4 regions of the Mesorhizobium sp. WSM4810 genome follow, and region 3 is predicted to be linked to each of the others. Evidence: predicted binding sites of a transcription regulator. Region 3 holds the regulator's gene; each other region holds the start of a gene.
What was found. The regulator PhoB, encoded in region 3, activates phosphate uptake and scavenging genes when phosphate is short. The targets are predictions, from matches to a motif close to TGTCATNNANCTGTCAT.

Region 1 (4,314 bases), on a different contig from region 3:
GGACCTTCGAGCGCAAGCGATCCGTCACGAACTCCATTAACACCACGATGGCGAAGATCACGAGAATGATGGTCGAGGCATTCCTGTATTGGAAAAGATCGAACGCGACCTTCAGCTCCTGGCCGATGCCACCGGCTCCAACGAGGCCGAGAACAACTGATGAGCGCACTGCCTTTTCAAGCGCGAAGAGCGTGGTGTTTATCAGGGACGGCATGGCGTCAGGCAGTACTGCCCCGCACAGAACAGAGAATCGTCCGGCGCCGATTGCAAACAGCGCTTCCTGAGGTCTTTCGTCGGCATCCTCCATCGCCTCGGCGAAGAAGCGCCCGCAAAAGCCGATCGTATCGACGACGATGGTCATGGTGCCGGCAACCGCCCCGAGACCAACGGCTGACACGAAAAGTAGTGCCCAGACCAAATCTGGAACAGTCCTGAACAACGAGACCAGCATCCTGGAGATATGCCGGAACGGGCCGATCGGGGTTATGTCCTTGGCCGAGAGCCAGGCAAACGGCAAGCTGAGGACGACACCTATTGCTGTCCCCACGAGCGCTATCTGAAACGTTTCGACCATGCGCCAGAAAACCCTCAGGAGGAACCCTGGCTCGACATTTGGGGGTATCATGCGGCCGACGAGATGGACCATTCGGGGCACCCCGCCTGCCAGTTGTTCCAGCGAAGGTGCGACCTGCCCGGCGGAAACGATCACGAGAGCGGCCAAAGCGACGGCAAAGCTGAAAGTGACGGGCGAGATCGACGGAATCCGGCTCGGCGAAAGGCGGTCATGCATCGAAGACGTCTTTCAGATCAGCGCGGGTCACCTGCGCCGTCGGTCGGTCGAAGAAGACCTTGCCCGCCTTGAGCGCTATCAAGCGGTCGGAGTAGTCGAGAGCATGCTCCATGTCGTGCGTGGTGTAGACCAAAGTGATCGCCTGTTCCTGGGTCAGCTCGGAGAAGACGCGCATCACATCATGTCCAGCCGCCGGGTCGAGACTTGCCGCCGGTTCGTCTGCTATCAAAAGCTTCGGACGCCGGATCAACGCACGGGCAATCGCCACCCGCTGCGCCTGCCCTCCAGAAAGCGCGTCGGTGCGGGCGCCCGCCTTGCCGAGAAGCCGCACTTCGGCGAGGGCCTGCATTGCTTCCTCGCGCCAGTGTTGCTTTGCGATGGAATGGTGCCAGCCGCGCCAGCCGCCGGGCAGCCCGAGCTTGCCCTGCAAAACGTTTGTAAGAACCGATTGGCGGCTGACCAGTCCGTGGTGCTGGAAGACAAATCCGATCTGCCTGCGTATGCGCCGCAGCTGGGCGACGGACGGCGCCGAGCGGAAGCTCTCGCCGAGGGTGACGACCTCGCCACCGCTCGACGGTAGAAGACCAATGAGGCATTTGAGCAGGGTGGATTTTCCAGCACCGTTCGAGCCAATCAGGGCAACCCGTTCGCGCGATGCTATGGTGAGGCCGATACTGGAGAAAATGACCTTTCCGTTCGCATAGCTCTTCGCAAGATCGTGCGCCCGAATGATGGCTGTCATAGTGACCTCTTGGCCCAGACCGAACTGCGAAACAGACCGGCGGTTAGCCGCCGGCCTTGTCGCTGAAAAGGAGCGAGCCTCAGTTTACGAAGTCGGTGAGGGTCTCGATTCCGATCGTGCGGTACATCGAGCGGACATAGTCGTAGTCCGAGTCCCTGACATCAGTCAGGAAGAAACCGCCCTTGAATTTCTGGTTGTCCTCGCCGGTCAGGATCGCTTTCATCAGCTCATTGCCATTCTTCGCAAAGGCATCGCGGATCTTGACGAACACGTCATCTGAAATGTCCTTGCGGGCGACAAGAATGTCGTTCGGCAGATCGCGGCCCCGTGCGATGACCGAGAAGGCAACGCCGGGGAATGCTTCCCGGACCGAGTTGAGATAGCCGAAATTCAAGCCGATAGCGGCGATGTCGCCGCGGATGAGAGCCTCAGCCGCGATGTTGCGCGATATGATTACTGGTTCGTAATCGGTGGCATATTTCAGGTTGAAATCGGCCAGCGCCTGCGCGGGGCCGAGGTGCTGGGAGGTCGAGCCGACCGAGCCGAATGCGACCTTCTTGCCCTTCAAGTCTTCGACCGAGCGGATCGGTCCATTCGCCAGCACCGCGATCTGAGCGAAATAGTCGGGGCGCTGCCAGGCGACAACAATCTTCGGCTGGCTTAATTCTTTCATGACGACGTATTCTGCAGGACCGGTCAGAACAAGATCGACCTGCCCGGAATTCATCGCCTCGACGGCGGTGGTCCGCGAACTGACCGGAAACAGTTCGACATCCAGGCCGGTCGCCTCCTCAAGAGCGGTCTGGAAAGCACCGAATTCCTGCTGAAGAGCCTCCAGTCCCTCCATGTCGGTTACCGCGAATTTCACCGGCTCCGCAAACACTGGAAGAGCGGAGGCAAGCGTCAGGGCGAGTGCGGTTGCGATGCTGCGGATCATCGTTTTTTCCTTTGCTGTATAGACAGGAAACTGTTACCCGCTAATCCGTATACGCGGCAGATGACGTGCTCGTGACATTTCGCCGGCGCCACCGGCAGCCTTTGCTTTTTTGAGGGATACAGTGAACTGGCACATCCAGGGTGGTCGCATCCTTACCGAACGGGGACTTGAAACCGCGGACCTGAGCGTCACCGGCGGGATCGTGTCAGAGCTGCGAGCGGCCCATGCCTCCACAATCGATGCCGATGGTCTGCTCGTGCTTCCGGGGATCGTCGATATTCACGGCGACGGCTTCGAGCGCCAGATCATGCCGCGGCCCGGTGTCCGCTTCGACACCGCGCTGGCGCTGAAAGATACGGACCGCCAGCTTGTCGCCAATGGCGTAACCACGGCCTTTCACGGCGTCACGGTGTCGTGGGAGCCTGGACTTCGCTCGCTCGACGCTGCCAAACAGCTGATCGGCGCGGTCTGCGATCTCCGCGATAGCCTTGGCTGCGATACGCGTCTGCATCTGCGCTGGGAGACCTTCGCGCTTGATCAGATGGCGCAGGTCGTACGATGGCTCTCGCTTTCGCCACGGCCGATCATCGCCGTCAACGATCACACGACGGGGTCGGTGCTGAACGGCACGATTGCCCGCAAGATCGGTCAGATGGCGGAGCGGTCTGGCTTGAGCCGCGAGCAATACATGACGTTGCTCGGCCAGATTTGGTCCCGCCGCGCCGAGGTTGAGATCGCGATCGGGAAGCTGGCCGCAACTGCGCGGGCCAATGGCAATGTGCTTCTTGCCCATGACGAAGCGTCTCCCGAGGAACGCATGTATTTTCGCGCCCTCGGCGCAAAGGCCTCGGAATTTCCGCTAACGCTCGAAACAGCCAAGGCCGCGCGGCAAATGGGCGAGGACGTGATCCTCGGCGCGCCCAACGTCGTGCGCGGCGGCAGCCATAATGGAGCGCTAAATGCCACCGAGGCCGTCAGAGCCGGACTTTGCACGGTGCTGACCAGCGATTACCACTACCCTTCGCCTCTGCATGCGGCCTTCAGACTGTCTTCGCCAGACGCCGGCGACTTCCCCTCGATCTGGAATCTGGTTTCGGCAAACCCGGCCCGGGTGGCCGGCCTCGACGATCGCGGCTCGCTTGTTGCCGGCCGCCGGGCGGATCTGATCCTGGTCGATGCTGGCGATCCAGAACATCCGCGTGTGGTGGCCACCATGGTCCATGGACAAATTGTCTATAGCTCCGGGCTCTCCCGCACAGACCGATGGTCTGCACAGCGGTCGCCGGTGGATAAGGTTTCATGAACTTGGACACGAAAATTTCAACACCACACGAGCGCAATGGCAATCGCCTTCTGGCCTTTGACGGGCTGGTCTTTCGGCCACGCAACGATACGCCGATCTGGCAGCAGATCTACGATCACATCTTCGATCTGATCGAGAGCGGCAGTCTTGCGCCGGGCAGCCAGCTTCCCGGAGAAACGCATCTGGCAGAGAAACTCGCGGTCACCCGCATTACGCTTCGCCGGGCGCTGCAGCAGTTACAGCATGAGGGCCACCTCACCGCCCGCAAGGGCGTCGGTATCTTCGTGCGAAACCTGCCCTCGACATTCACTGTTCGCGACGGACAGCGCTTTCTCGACAATTTCGAAGCCCACGGCCAGGAAATCGGCACCCGGACGCTGCTTATTCTCCGGGAACCGGCCGAAGCGGCCGTGGCGGAACGGTTGCGTCTCGCACCTGACACCACCATTATCCGGCTGTGCCGGATCAGAACGTCGGACAAGCAGCCGGTTTACGTCAATACCAAGTTCTTTCCGGCGCATCTCTTTCCCGACTTCGAGCAG
Region 2 (4,314 bases), on a different contig from region 3:
GTGATGACGGCGAGAAGCCGGATGAGCCAGCCAGGCTCGAGCGTTTCAACCGGCAGCCTTTTGGTCGCCAGCACCTTTTTCTTGCCGGCGATCTCGACCGTCCGGCCGTCGGCCAGCTGAAGCAGTTCGGTCGTGTCGCGGGCGACAAAGTCGATCACATTTTCCTGCAGTGCGGCGCTGGCCGACAGGCTGGCCGCCTCGCGCACCGCCTTTTCACCCCAATCGGCATTGCGCCCGCGCAGTTCGGCCAGGCTGCGGATCAAGGCAACCGCGTCGTTCGTCGCCTTGGCGATCATCGCATTGCCCGCCGGTGGATTCATCGGGTCCTTGCCGGCTTCCGGGCCCTTGTTCTTGTCGTCGCCGGGAAAGGATGGCATCGGCCCGCCCATCTCGATGGGCGTTGCCGCGCCCAGATTGGTGCCGGGCGCCATCGCCGCCACATGGGTTGCGTAGAGGATGTAGGTTCCGGCGCTCGCCGCATGCCCGCCGGCGGGCGCGACATAGCCGATGACGGGAACCGGAGAGGCGAGGATGTCGGCGATGATCTCACGCATGCTGGTGACCAACCCGCCCGGCGTGTTCATCTGCAGGATGAAAACCTCGGCGTTCCGTTCTGCGGCCACCGCCAGCGCTTCCTCGAACTGCATGGCGCTCGCCGGACCGATGGCGCCGTCTATCTCGATGCGCAGCGCAGTCCTCCCCTGGCCGTTTGCTTCTCCTGTTGCTGCGGAAGAAGAACAAACAGCCACAGCGGCTACAAAAGCCGCGGCAATCAGGGCTACACGCGCGAGTTTCACGCTCAAAGCTCCCTATCAGGGATATGGGCTCGATTTTGCCAAAATCCATGCTGCGTCGCGGCGGTGAAGCTGATCCATGGCAACCTTGCGTTGTGCCTAAACCGGTTGGCAGGAAACGGGTGGTTTGTGTGCGCTGCTTCACCCATCTGATGGCAGAAGCCGATGAAGCCAGAGGAGCAGAGCTATGACCATGCACACGGTTCCAGCAGCAGCGGTCCGATCGGCGGAAGCGCGCGTCGCCGGATATGACTGGCAGGCACTGGCCGAGGAGATGAGCTTCTATGGCTGCGCGGTGATGGAAAAGCTGCTGACACCAGAAGAATGCCGGGAGATCGCCGGGCTGTATCCCGACGAAAGCCATTTCCGCAGCCATGTCCACATGGCGCGGCACGGCTTCGGCAAGGGCGAGTACCGCTATTTCCGCTATCCCTTGCCCGAGCTGATCGGCGGCTTGCGCACCGCACTCTATCCGCGCCTTGCCGCCGTCGCCAACGACTGGAACGAGCGCATGGGCGTCGCGCAGCGCTACCCGGACGAACACGCCGCGTTCCTCAAGCAATGCCACGAGCAGGGCCAGACGCGGCCGACGCCGCTCCTGCTGCAATACGTTGCCGGCGATTTCAACTGCCTGCATCAGGATCTCTACGGCGAGCTTGCCTTCCCGCTGCAGGTGGCAATCCTGCTGTCGGAACCGGACAAGGACTTCACCGGCGGCGAGTTCGTGCTGACCGAACAGCGCCCGCGCATGCAGAGCCGCGCCGAGGTGGTGCCGCTGCGCCAGGGCGATGCAGTCGCCTTCGCGGTCCACAATCGTCCGGTGCAGGGCAGCAAAGGCAGCTACCGCGTCAATCTCAGGCACGGCGTCAGCCGGCTTCGCTCCGGCATGCGCCATACCGTCGGCATTATCTTCCACGACGCGAAATAGGGCTGTCCCTGCGTGGAGGCGACCAGCAACTTCGTGCCAAGGGGATCAGTCGTCGGAGTCGCCGCCGCCCCTCATCGCCCTGCCGGGCACTTCTCCCCGTGTGACGGGGAGAAGGGACTGGTCGCACCGTGGCGGATATTCTGCAACGCTGGTGATTGGCGAAACCATCGATGAGAGCGCCCCTCTTCCCGTCACTATACGGGGAGAGGGTCGCCGGCAGGCAGGTGAGGGGCAGCGCAAAGCTGAAGCGATTGGCTGCCGAACAATTCTTCAGGCAACCGCGGTAATCGCGGAAAAATAAAAATCTTACCCGCAAAGATCTTTGTCATCCAATCATTAACCAAGGTTCATACGGTGAGCGATGTTGTTTCTCTGCCGGCGTTCGTTCGCCGGGCGGATGACTGTTGATATCTGCCAAGACTGAAAAGTAGCTATTTGTTCGCGCGTCGGGGATCGCCATGATGTTTCCAGCAAGCTTTGCGTCACTACGGCGCAAATCAGCGAAGATCAGCGGCGCCATCACGCTTGCTGTTGGCCTGATGATCGGGGCCGCTGCGCAGGCCGAGCCTATCCGCGGCGCCGGATCGACACTGGCCGCCCCGATCATCGGCAAATGGGCAACGGCCTACGAGAGCGCCCGCGCCGACGGCGGGGACTATGTCTCGCCTGACTGGAAGGTCGACTATGAAATCGTCGGCTCGCTCGCCGGCGTCCTGCGTCTCGATCAGCCGGATATCGACTTTACCGTGACGGATGCGCCGATCAATGGCGCCGAACTCAAGAAGGCCGGCCGACAGCAGTTTCCGATCGTGATGGGCGCCATCGCCGTCGTCGTCAATCTCGACGGCATCGGCCCGGGAAGCCTTCGCCTGACCGGGCCGCTGCTGGCCGACATCTATCGGGGCAAGATCCAGTCATGGTCCGATCCCGCGATCAAGGCGGTGAATCCGGATGTGACGCTGCCCGATCTCAGGATCAGCGTCGTTCACCGCAAGGATGGCTCCGGCTCGACCTTTGTCTTCACGCAGTATCTGTCGGCGGTCAGCGATGAATGGAAGGCCAAATACGGCGCAAATACACTGATCTCGTGGCCGCTCGGCACTGACGCGGAAGGCACACAGAACCTCATCCAAGCCGTGCACGACACGAAGGGCGCGATCGCCTATGCCGAATCCGGCCAGGCCCAGCGCGCCAGCCTTGCCTACGCGCTGATCCAGAACAGAGCCGGCAAGTTCGTCAAGCCGGAGCCGCAGGGCGTGCAAGCTGCCGCGACATCCATCGACTGGGCGCAAACGACCGACTTCTTCGCCTCGCTGACCGATCGAGACGGCGATGCCGCCTATCCGATCAGCACGGCGGTGTTCGCGGTCGTTCAGGTCTCGGGCCGTTCGGAACATCGCTATCGCCGCGTGCACGACCTTTTCCGGCTCGCCTTCGCCCACGGCGCTGATGACGCCGCCGCGCTCGGCTACGTGCCGCTGCCGAAGGCGCTCGTCGCCCGGATCGAGCAATACTGGGCAAGGCTGGAGCCGGTCGGAAACTGAGCGGAAGAGCCAGGCCGCTGCTTCGCGCAGCGCCTGAACTGAAATTCATATCGCGCCGTGATGGCGGCTTGTTGGGGACTGCGTGACATGGACATCGATATCTTCAAGGACATCCTCGTGCCGGTGATCGGCGGGTTGGGCATTTTTATGCTCGGCCTCGACTTCATGGCCAACGGCATCCAGGCGCTGTCGGTCAACCGGATGCGCGCCTTTCTCGCCAAGGCCGCCGGAACGCCGATCAAGGGCGTGCTGGCGGGAACGCTGATCACCGGCGTCATCCAGTCGTCGACGGCGATGAGCGTCATGGTCGTCGGCCTGGTCAATGCCGGCGTCATCGCGCTTCGACCGGCGATCAGCGTGATCATGGGCGCCAATATCGGCACCACGCTCGGCAACGGGCTCATCGCCCTGCCGCTCGGTCCGCTCGGGCTGATCCTGGCCGGCGTGTTCTCGCTGATCTACTGCTTTGCCAAAAGCGAGAAGGTCAAGAACATAGCGCTTGCCGGCATGGGCTTCGCGCTGATCTTTTATGGCCTCAACCTGATGACCGGCGGCCTGCGCCCGCTGCGCAATCTGCCCGAAGTCATGGCACTGCTTCAAACACTGACGGCCGACTCCTATCTCAACCTGCTCAAATGCGTGTTCATCGCCGCCGGCGTGACCGCCATGATCCATTCGTCCTCGGCGACGATCGGCATTGTCATGGGCCTTGGCGCCGCCGGCATTCTCGACTGGACGACGGCCGTCGCCTTCTCGCTCGGCGCCGATCTCGGCACCACGATCACCTCGTGGATGGCTTCGCTCAATCTTTCGAAAAACGCCAAGCGCACCGCTTACGCCCACATCTCCTTCAACATCATCGGCGTGTGCATCACCATCCCGCTGTTCTTCGTCTCCATGCAGGTCCTGGAATGGGCCATGCAGTTCTTCGGCGGCGATCCCGCCATTCCGGTGATCGTCGACGGCAAGGAGACCTTTCCCCTGGTGCCGGTCGCGGTCGGCCTCTACTCGACCTTCTTCAACGTCTTCAACACGTTGTTGCTGTTTC
Region 3 (4,314 bases):
TTCCACACCGATACGGTCTGTGTGCCGAGCGCGATACGGTTCAGCGCGGCATGGTCGCCGTCCTGGCCCGAAACCGGGACGGATCCGGCCAGGCCTTGCGCCGTCAGCGCCGCGACGACGCCACCGGCGGTGCCGTCATTGGCGGCAACCACCGCATCGACCTTGTTGTCGTTGGCGGTCAGGAACTGTTCCATGTTCTTCTGGGCGTTGGCGGGAAGCCAGCCGTCCGTATAAGCCTCGCCGACATTCTTGATCTTGCCGCTGTCGATGGCATCCTTGAGCACTTCCATGGAACCGGCGAACAGGAAATCGGCATTAGGGTCGGCGCCCGAGCCCTTGATGAAGACGTAATTGCCTTCCGGCGCCACCTTGAACACTTCGCGGGCCTGCATGCGGCCGACTTCCTGGTTGTCGAAGGTCAGATAGAAGACGTCCTTGTTCTCGATCAGCCGGTCATAGCCGACGACCGGAATGCCTTCGTCCAGCGCCTTCTGCACCGCCGGACCGATGGCCGAGGCATCCTGCGCAAGGATGATCAGCGCGTTGGCGCCCTGCGAGATCAGGCTTTCGACGTCGGTCAGCTGCTTGCCTGGATTGGACTGTGCGTCAGCGGAGATATATTTGTCGCCGTCGGCCTCGATCGCCGCCTTCATGGCGGCTTCGTCGGTCTTCCAACGCTCTTCCTGGAAGTTCGACCACGAAACGCCAATGACCTTGTCCTTGGCCTGCGCGGCCGACGCGAGCGTCAGCGACATGGCGACCCCCGCCAGAATGGCGGCTGCGAATCTCTTCATGATATTCCTCCCTGCGCCGCGTAGGGCGCGACCAACTGGCCCGAAGGCCGGCACAAAGGCTCTATTTTTTCGAGCCTCGAAAAAATACTGGTCCAACGCCGAAGCACTGTCAACACCAATTCTGATGGATTTTGACGTCCTGTCGGGCTTTTTTTCGAGGCTCGGAATAAATAATGACAGCCCCTTCTGCTTCTGCCAGTATTTGTCCGGCATACCGACGGCTTCCGATTCATGAGCGGCCGCGGCAATGAGGAGGAAAAAAAAATGTCGGTGGGAATCCGTCATGACGATCTGCGCCGGCGCAACCGGGCGATGGTGATTTCGGCCGTGCGCCGGGCAGGCCAGCCGTCGCGGACCGAGATCGCCGCGACCACCGGCCTCAGCCATTCGACCATATCGGCGATCTCTGCCGACCTGATCCAGGAAGGCATCCTGGCCGAGAGCAAGGCGAGCGAGACGGTTTCGTTGAAACGCGGCCGGCCGCAGGTCGGCCTCAGCCTCAATCCGCAAGCCGCTGCGGTGTTGGCCGTCGTGTTGTCGCTGAATTTCCTGTCGGTCGCCGTCATCAATTATGCCGGGCAAGTGGTCGCCGAGGAACAGCGCCGGCTGGACACGCTGACCATGTCGCGTGACGCGCTGATCGACGAATGTGTCGCCATCGTCCGGCGCCGGCTCGAAGATCCCGACCTCGATGTCCAAAGCGTCGCCCGCATCGCGCTGGCGATCCAGGGCATCACCGATTCCCACGCGCGCGCCATGTTGTGGTCGCCGATCACGCCGCAGACGAACATCGCCTTCGCCGACATTCTGGAACGCGAGTTCGGCATCCCTGCCATCATGGAGAACGACTGCAACATGATGGCCGTGGCGCTGCGCTGGCGCCACCCGGATCGCTACCGCGACGATTTCATCGCCATCCTGCTCTCGCACGGCATCGGTATGGGGCTGGTGCTGAAGGGCGAGCTGTTCACCGGCACCCACTCCTCAGGCGGCGAATTCGGCCACATGATCCATCGGCCGGGCGGCGCGCTTTGCCGCTGCGGGCGGCGCGGCTGCGTCGAGGCTTATGCCGGCAACTACGCCATCTGGCGCAACGCAAGGCTGTTGAGCGAGAACGCCGAGCCGGTCGCCGATGTCAGCGACGCCGACATGCGGGCCTTGGCGGCCCGGGCGCGCGAGATGGACGGACCGGAGCGCGAAGCCTACCGCAAGGCCGGCGAGGCGCTCGGCTTCGGGCTCGGCAGCCTGTTTGCGCTGATCGATCCGGCGCCGGTGGCCATGGTCGGCGCCAGCGCTGCCGCCTTCGACCTGATCGAGCCGGCCCTGCGCGAGGCCATCGCCCAGACCGCCGGCGGCCAGCATTCGGGTTCGATTTCCTTCGACACCGAGCCGAACGAGCTGCCGCTGATCCGCGAAGGTTGCGCCATGCGGGCGCTAAGCTTCGTCGACCAGGAGATTTTCGCGCCGAGCATCCAGGCACGAGCCGGCTCGGTCGGAAAGAACGTGGCTTGAAGGATTCCCGGGTCGCGACTTGGGGTGTGTTGAGATTCAGGTCAGGCCGAGTCGAGAATGGTGGGTTCCGAGAACCGGAGCGGAGCGTACTTTTGGGTACGTGAGCCCGCGCATGACCCCGAAATCGAGATCGATTTCGGAAAGGTCGTGCGCAAAATCAAAGTTCTACAGCGTCCTTTGCGTGCCCAACAGGGCGCGCGGCGCTGTAGGTAAGCGCAGGAAGCCGCCGTTCGCAGGCCGGCATCACCTGAATATCAGCACATCCCTAGCTAGTCTTCCCTGATCGCATAGCCGGCGCCGCGGATGGTGCGGATGACATCGGGCATGCGACCATTGTTGACCGCCTTGCGCAACCGGCCGACATGGACGTCCACCGTGCGCTCGTCGATGTAGATCGTCTCGCCCCAGACATTGTCGAGCAACTGACTGCGCGAGAAGACCCGGCCCGGGTGGCGCATCATGAATTCGAGCAGCCGGAATTCGGTCGGCCCGAGCCGGATCTCGCTCTTCTTGCGATAGACCCGGTGCGATTCACGATCGAGCATGATGTCGCCGACCTTGAGCACGCTGGACAGCACTTCCGGCTTGGCGCGGCGCAGCAGCGCCTTGACCCTGGCCATGAATTCCGGTGTCGAGAACGGCTTGACCAGATAGTCGTCGGCTCCGGTCGAAAGGCCGCGCACCCGGTCGCTCTCCTCGCCGCGCGCGGTCAGCATGATGATCGGCAGCCGCTCGGTTTCGGGGCGCACCCGAAGGCGCCGGCAAAGCTCGATGCCGGAAACCGCCGGCACCATCCAGTCGAGCACCAAAAGATCGGGCACGTTTTCCTGCAGCCGGATTTCGGCCTCGTCGCCGCGCGTCACCACCTCGACCTGATAGCCTTCGGATTCAAGATTGTAACGGAGGAGGACGCCCAGCGGCTCTTCATCCTCCACCACCATGATGCGCGGCGCGATCATCGGCCGGTCACTCCTGTCATGTCGCCGGCGCCGACATCGTCGTTTCGTCGAGCTTCGGGCGATCCGCCGGCAATTGCTGCCCGGTCACGACAAAGTAGGCGTTTTCGGCGATGTTGGTGACGTGATCGCCGATACGCTCGAGATTCTTGGCGCAGAACAGAAGGTGCGTGCAGGCGGTGATGTTGCGCGGATCCTCCATCATGTAGGTCAGGAGCTCGCGAAAAACCGCCGTGTATTTCACGTCGATCTTCTGGTCGTCGGCGCGCAGTTCCTTCAACGCGCCGGCATCGCGCGACACATAGTGCTCGACCACGCCGCGCAGCTGCACAAGAACGAGGTCCGCCATCGCGTCGATACCGTGCGACAGATTACGCGGCGTCGCGCTCTGCCCGACTGCGCTGACCCGCTTGGCTATGTTCTTGGCCAGATCGCCGATGCGCTCGAGATCGCCCGCCATGCGGATTGCGCCAACCACGGCGCGCAGATCCTGCGCCATCGGCTGCCGCTTGGCGATCAGCGTGATGGCGCTGTCATCGAGTTCGCGCTGCCGCGCATCCATGATGGCGTCGTCCGAGACGACGCGCTGCGCCATCGCATTGTCCGACGCAAGCAACGCGCGGATCGAGGCCGCGACCATTGCGGCGGCGAGCTCGTCCATGTCGCGGATCAGCCGGTCGATGTGCTCCAGTTCCTCGTCGAAAGATGCGACGGTGTGTTCACCCATGGTGCTGTCCTCGTGTTCGAAATTCGCCGGACCGCTCAGCCGAACCGGCCGGTGATGTAGTCCTGGGTGCGCTTGTCGTCGGGGTTGGTGAACATCTTGTCGGTCGCGCCCTCCTCGACCAGATAGCCGAGATGGAACATCGCCGTGCGTTGCGACACGCGCGCCGCCTGCTGCATCGAATGGGTGACGATGACGATCGTATAGTTCTGGCGCAGTTCGTCGATCAGTTCCTCGACGCGGGCGGTGGCGATCGGATCGAGCGCCGAACAGGGCTCGTCCATCAGGATCACTTCCGGCGACACCGCGATGGCGCGCGCGATGCACA
Region 4 (4,314 bases), on a different contig from region 3:
GTGCGCGACAAGGAGAGCGGTGCTGTCTCGCATCGCGCCATCGCCCGCGACATTACCGCCCGCAAGCACGCCGAAACGTCGCTGATCACCGCCCGCGAGCGAGCCGAATATGCAAGCCAGGCCAAATCGCGCTTCCTCGCCACCGTCAGCCACGAGATCCGCACGCCGATGAACGGCATCATGGGCATGGCCAAGCTGCTGGCGGACACCGGGCTCTCGCCGCAACAACGGACCTATGTCGGCGCCATCTCGACCTCGGCCAGCGCGCTGCTGGCGCTGATCGAGGACCTGCTCGACTATTCCAAGATCGAGGCCGGCCGCTTCGATCCCGAACCGCAGCCAATGTCGGTGCGCGAGATCGCCGACAACATCGTAGAACTCCTGGCGGCGCGTGCCTTCGCCAAGAACATCGGCCTTGGCTGCCATGTCGAACCCGACGTGCCGCAGATGATATCAGCCGATCCTGGAAGAGTCAGGCAGGTGCTGCTCAACCTCATCGGCAACGCCATCAAGTTCACCGACAGCGGCGGCGTGTTGGTGAGCATCGCTCGTGCCCGCACCGAAACCACCGACCGCATATGCTTCACCGTCACCGACACCGGTCCCGGCCTGCACGAGGACGACCTGGAGCGCATCTTCGAGGAATTCGAACAGGCTGACGGCACGTCGACTCGCGCGCATGGCGGCGCCGGGCTCGGTCTTGCCATCTCCAGGCGCCTGGTGATCGCCATGGGCGGCACGATCTCGGTGTCGAGCCAGCTCGGCCAGGGTTCGGAATTCGTCTTCGAAATCCCTGCAATATCGGCCACCGAGCCGCCGCAGAGCCGTCGGGATGCGCTGTCAGGGCGGCGCGCCGTGATCCTGTCGAAGAACGCCATCGAGGCCGACGCCATCGCCCGCACCATCCGCGCCAATGGCGGCAAGGTCGATCTGGCCACCACCGCCGCCCAGGCAGCGTCCTTCGCCGAAGGCTGCGACGCGCTTTTGGTCGATGCGGCCATGGAGGAAGGCGACGGCAGGTTGCTCAAGCGCCTTCGCCAGAGCGGCTTTGCCGATTGCGAGGCGATCACACTGATCGCGCCAACCGACCGCGGCATGCTGGGCGAGTTCCGCGCCAGCGGCTACGCCACCTTTCTGGCAAGGCCGGTGCGTGGCGAAACGTTGCTTCGCGTGCTTTTGACCAGCAGCGTGCCTGCCCTCACCCAGCCGCAGCCGGAAAAGCGCGGCGCACCAACCGCCCGCGCCATTGGCGGCCGGCGGCGGGGCCTGTCCGTGCTGATCGCCGAGGATAACGACATCAACGCCATGCTTGCCCGTGCCACGCTGCTAAAGGCCGGGCATCGCGTGAAACTGGTCGGCAACGGCAAGGCCGCCGTCGAGGCCATCACCGGCACCGACCACAAGTACCGCTTCGACGTGGTGCTGATGGACCTGCACATGCCTGTCATGGACGGGCTGGACGCGATCGCCGCCATCCGCCGGCACGAGGAGGAAACCGCCGTGTCGCCGGTTCCGATCATGGTGCTGTCGGCGGACAGTCAGGAAACGACCCGCCACGCAGTGCTCGCCCATGGCGCCAGCGGCTTCGTCACCAAGCCGCTCGACCCCGACGCGCTTGTCCATGCGGTCGAGGGTCACGTGGCCGCTTGATCCGCCGGCTGACCTTGCCTGGCTTACCTGCAGAACATAGCCGGTTGAAGGGTTGCCCAGCCGACGAAGTATTGCCGGCAGGGTCGTATCACGGTACTGTCACAATCCTGTTGCACCTACGCCGTATCCCCGTGCCAAGAGGGATGGCTCGAAGGAGAATCACTCGTGCATACAGTTATGCCGGAATGTGACGCTCGGCCGAACGCCAGGGGTGCTTTGCTCACCGGGCGCAACGTCGATGCTGTCATAAAAGGCGAAGCGCTTGGCCGTATCGGCAACCTCGAAGTGCGGCTCGCACGCAACGAGGCCGAGATCGCCGCCGCGCAGGAAGTGCGCTACCGGGTGTTCTATGACGAGCTCGGCGCCAAGAAAACCCTGTTTCAGGTGCAGGACCGCCGCGACGCCGACCATTTTGATCCGCTCTGTGATCATCTGCTGGTCTTCGACACCTCGCTGTCCGGTCCCGAGCATCGCCGCATTGTCGGCACCTACCGCCTGTTGCGGCAGGAGATCGCGGCAGCGGCCGGCGGCTTCTATTCCGAGGGCGAGTTTGAGCTGACCAATCTTATCGCCCGCCATCCCGGCCAGCGTTTCCTCGAGCTCGGCCGCTCCTGCGTCTTGCCGGAATACCGCTCGAAGCGCACCATCGAGGCGCTCTGGCAAGGTATCTGGGCCTATATCAACCACTATGGGATCGGCGTGATGACCGGTTGCGCCTCGTTCCCCGGCACCGTGCCGGCGGCACACGCCGAAGCGCTGACCTATCTCGCCCATCACTGCCGGACGAATTCGGCCTGGGACGTGCGCGCCGTCGCCGGCCGCTACTGTTCCATGGATTTGATGCCGATCGAGGCGGTCAACGCCAAGGCCGCGATCGCGGCGATGCCACCGCTGGTCAAGGGCTATCTGCGCGTCGGCGCGCGCATCGGCGACGGCTGCGTCATCGACCGCGAATTCTCGACGGTCGACGTGTTCGTGGTGATGCCGGTCAAGGAGATCGGCGCCCGCTACGTCAGCTATTATGGCGGGGAAGCCCAGCGCTTCGCCGCCTGAGATTCCAATGAGTAGCGAATAGGGAGTAGCGAGTAGCGGGAGTTCCGCCAATTCGCTGCGGATCGTTGTCCCTATTCGCTACTCGCCCTCATTTCACGGAATATCTTCCGGCCGCCGGCCGGGCCGGCTCTTGTAGGACGGAAAGGCCCAGCCGAACTTAAGCGCGCCGCCACGCACGCAAAAAGCGGCTATGAAGCCCACCAGGCCCGAGGCGAGCGGCGGCAGTCCGGCGAGATCGCCTGTTGTAAACAGGATGGCGCCCGCAAGGGCGGCGGTGACATAGATTTCTGGTCTCAAGAGCACCGAAGCCTCACCGGCCAGCAGGTCGCGCAAGATCCCGCCGAACGTGGCGGTGAGCACGCCGGTAACAACGGACACGACCGGCGAGCCGGTGATGGCCAGGCCCTTGGCGGCACCCATCACCGAAAACGCGGCGAGGCCGACGGCGTCGAGCCAGAGCAGTAATTTCCAGCGGGATTCGAGACGGTGCGCCCCGAAAAAGACAAGCATCGCCACCACCGCGCAGATCAGCACATAGCCAGAGTTGGTAACCCAGAAGACCGGCAGATTGAGGATGACGTCACGAAACGTGCCACCGCCGATGCCGGTGACGCTGGCCAGGAACAGAAAGCCGATGATGTCGAGCTGCTTGCGCGAAGCGGCCAGCGCACCGGTCGCCGCGAAGACGGCGACACCGGCATAGTCGAGAAGCTCGATCGGGTTCAAGGGCATAGCGGAGTAGGAGAGCGGGTGAATAGGGATGTATGAATAGCACGAAGCCGTACGATTGGTACGGCTCCTTTACCCTACTGCCCCTACTGCTCCTACTGCCCTATTCCCTTAACTTACGCATCCTTCTCAGCTTGCTCATTCACCGGCCCTGGCTCGACCGGCGCTTCGCTTGCCACATGCTTGGGACCGCCCTTGGCAACGCCGACCATGGCCGGCCGCAACACCCGCTCACCGATCGAATAGCCTGGCTGCACGACCTGGACCACCGTGTTGGCCGGCACCTCCGGATTGGGCACCTCGAACATCGCCTGATGGAAATTCGGGTCGAATTTCTCGCCTTCCGGCTCGAGCTTCTTCACTCCGTGCCGCTCGAGCGCCGATAGCATGGCGCGCTCGGTGAGCTCGACGCCCTCGATCAGTGACTTCAAACCGGCATCACCTGACGCCTTGGACTCAGCCGGGATCGCATCCAGTGCGCGGCGCAGATTGTCCGATACCGACAGCATGTCACGGGCGAAATTGGCAACCGCATAGGCGCGTGCATCGTGCACGTCACGGGCGGTACGGCGGCGCAGATTCTCCATCTCGGCTGCGACGCGGAGCGCGCGGTCCTTCAACTCGTCGTTTTCCTTCAGCAGCCGCACAAGCGCTTCATAGTCGCCGTCGGCGCTGCCTTGCGTGTGTTCGGTGGCAGCCCCGGCCGTCTCGGCTTCATCGGGCGCGCGTTCGTCTTTTGCCTGGTCGCTCATCGCCGTTTCCCGTCATTTCAAATGATGTGGATTTTGTGCCCGATATCGAGGTTTGGCGGCCAAAAATCAAGGGGCAAGCGATACTGGACAGGCCGCTCGCGCTTTTGACGACGCATCATGGAGACCTTTC

Region 1: the regulator PhoB is predicted to act here: its motif matches at 2,530-2,546, upstream of AC0L3O_RS19325 (alpha-D-ribose 1-methylphosphonate 5-triphosphate diphosphatase).
Region 2: the regulator PhoB is predicted to act here: its motif matches at 2,046-2,062, upstream of pstS (phosphate ABC transporter substrate-binding protein PstS).
Region 4: the regulator PhoB is predicted to act here: its motif matches at 1,748-1,764, upstream of olsB (l-ornithine N(alpha)-acyltransferase).

The regions. Positions count from the first base shown of each region.
Region 1 is NZ_JBVVQV010000013.1:36,832-41,145, reverse strand. Features, by position in the region: gene phnE (phosphonate ABC transporter, permease protein PhnE) at 1-790, opposite strand, end outside; gene AC0L3O_RS19335 (phosphonate ABC transporter ATP-binding protein) at 783-1,532, opposite strand; gene AC0L3O_RS19330 (PhnD/SsuA/transferrin family substrate-binding protein) at 1,612-2,469, opposite strand; gene AC0L3O_RS19325 (alpha-D-ribose 1-methylphosphonate 5-triphosphate diphosphatase) at 2,591-3,772, shown strand; gene phnF (phosphonate metabolism transcriptional regulator PhnF) at 3,769-4,314, shown strand, end outside.
Region 2 is NZ_JBVVQV010000014.1:111,215-115,528, reverse strand. Features, by position in the region: gene AC0L3O_RS20605 (NfeD family protein) at 1-797, opposite strand, end outside; gene AC0L3O_RS20600 (2OG-Fe(II) oxygenase) at 982-1,722, shown strand; gene pstS (phosphate ABC transporter substrate-binding protein PstS) at 2,181-3,266, shown strand; gene AC0L3O_RS20590 (Na/Pi cotransporter family protein) at 3,354-4,314, shown strand, end outside.
Region 3 is NZ_JBVVQV010000005.1:357,603-361,916, reverse strand. Features, by position in the region: gene xylF (D-xylose ABC transporter substrate-binding protein) at 1-794, opposite strand, end outside; gene AC0L3O_RS10885 (ROK family protein) at 1,059-2,306, shown strand; gene phoB (phosphate regulon transcriptional regulator PhoB) at 2,576-3,265, opposite strand; gene phoU (phosphate signaling complex protein PhoU) at 3,282-3,989, opposite strand; gene pstB (phosphate ABC transporter ATP-binding protein PstB) at 4,025-4,314, opposite strand, start outside.
Region 4 is NZ_JBVVQV010000008.1:92,823-97,136, forward strand. Features, by position in the region: gene AC0L3O_RS14440 (ATP-binding protein) at 1-1,650, shown strand, start outside; gene olsB (l-ornithine N(alpha)-acyltransferase) at 1,816-2,703, shown strand; gene AC0L3O_RS14450 (trimeric intracellular cation channel family protein) at 2,797-3,429, opposite strand; gene grpE (nucleotide exchange factor GrpE) at 3,549-4,184, opposite strand.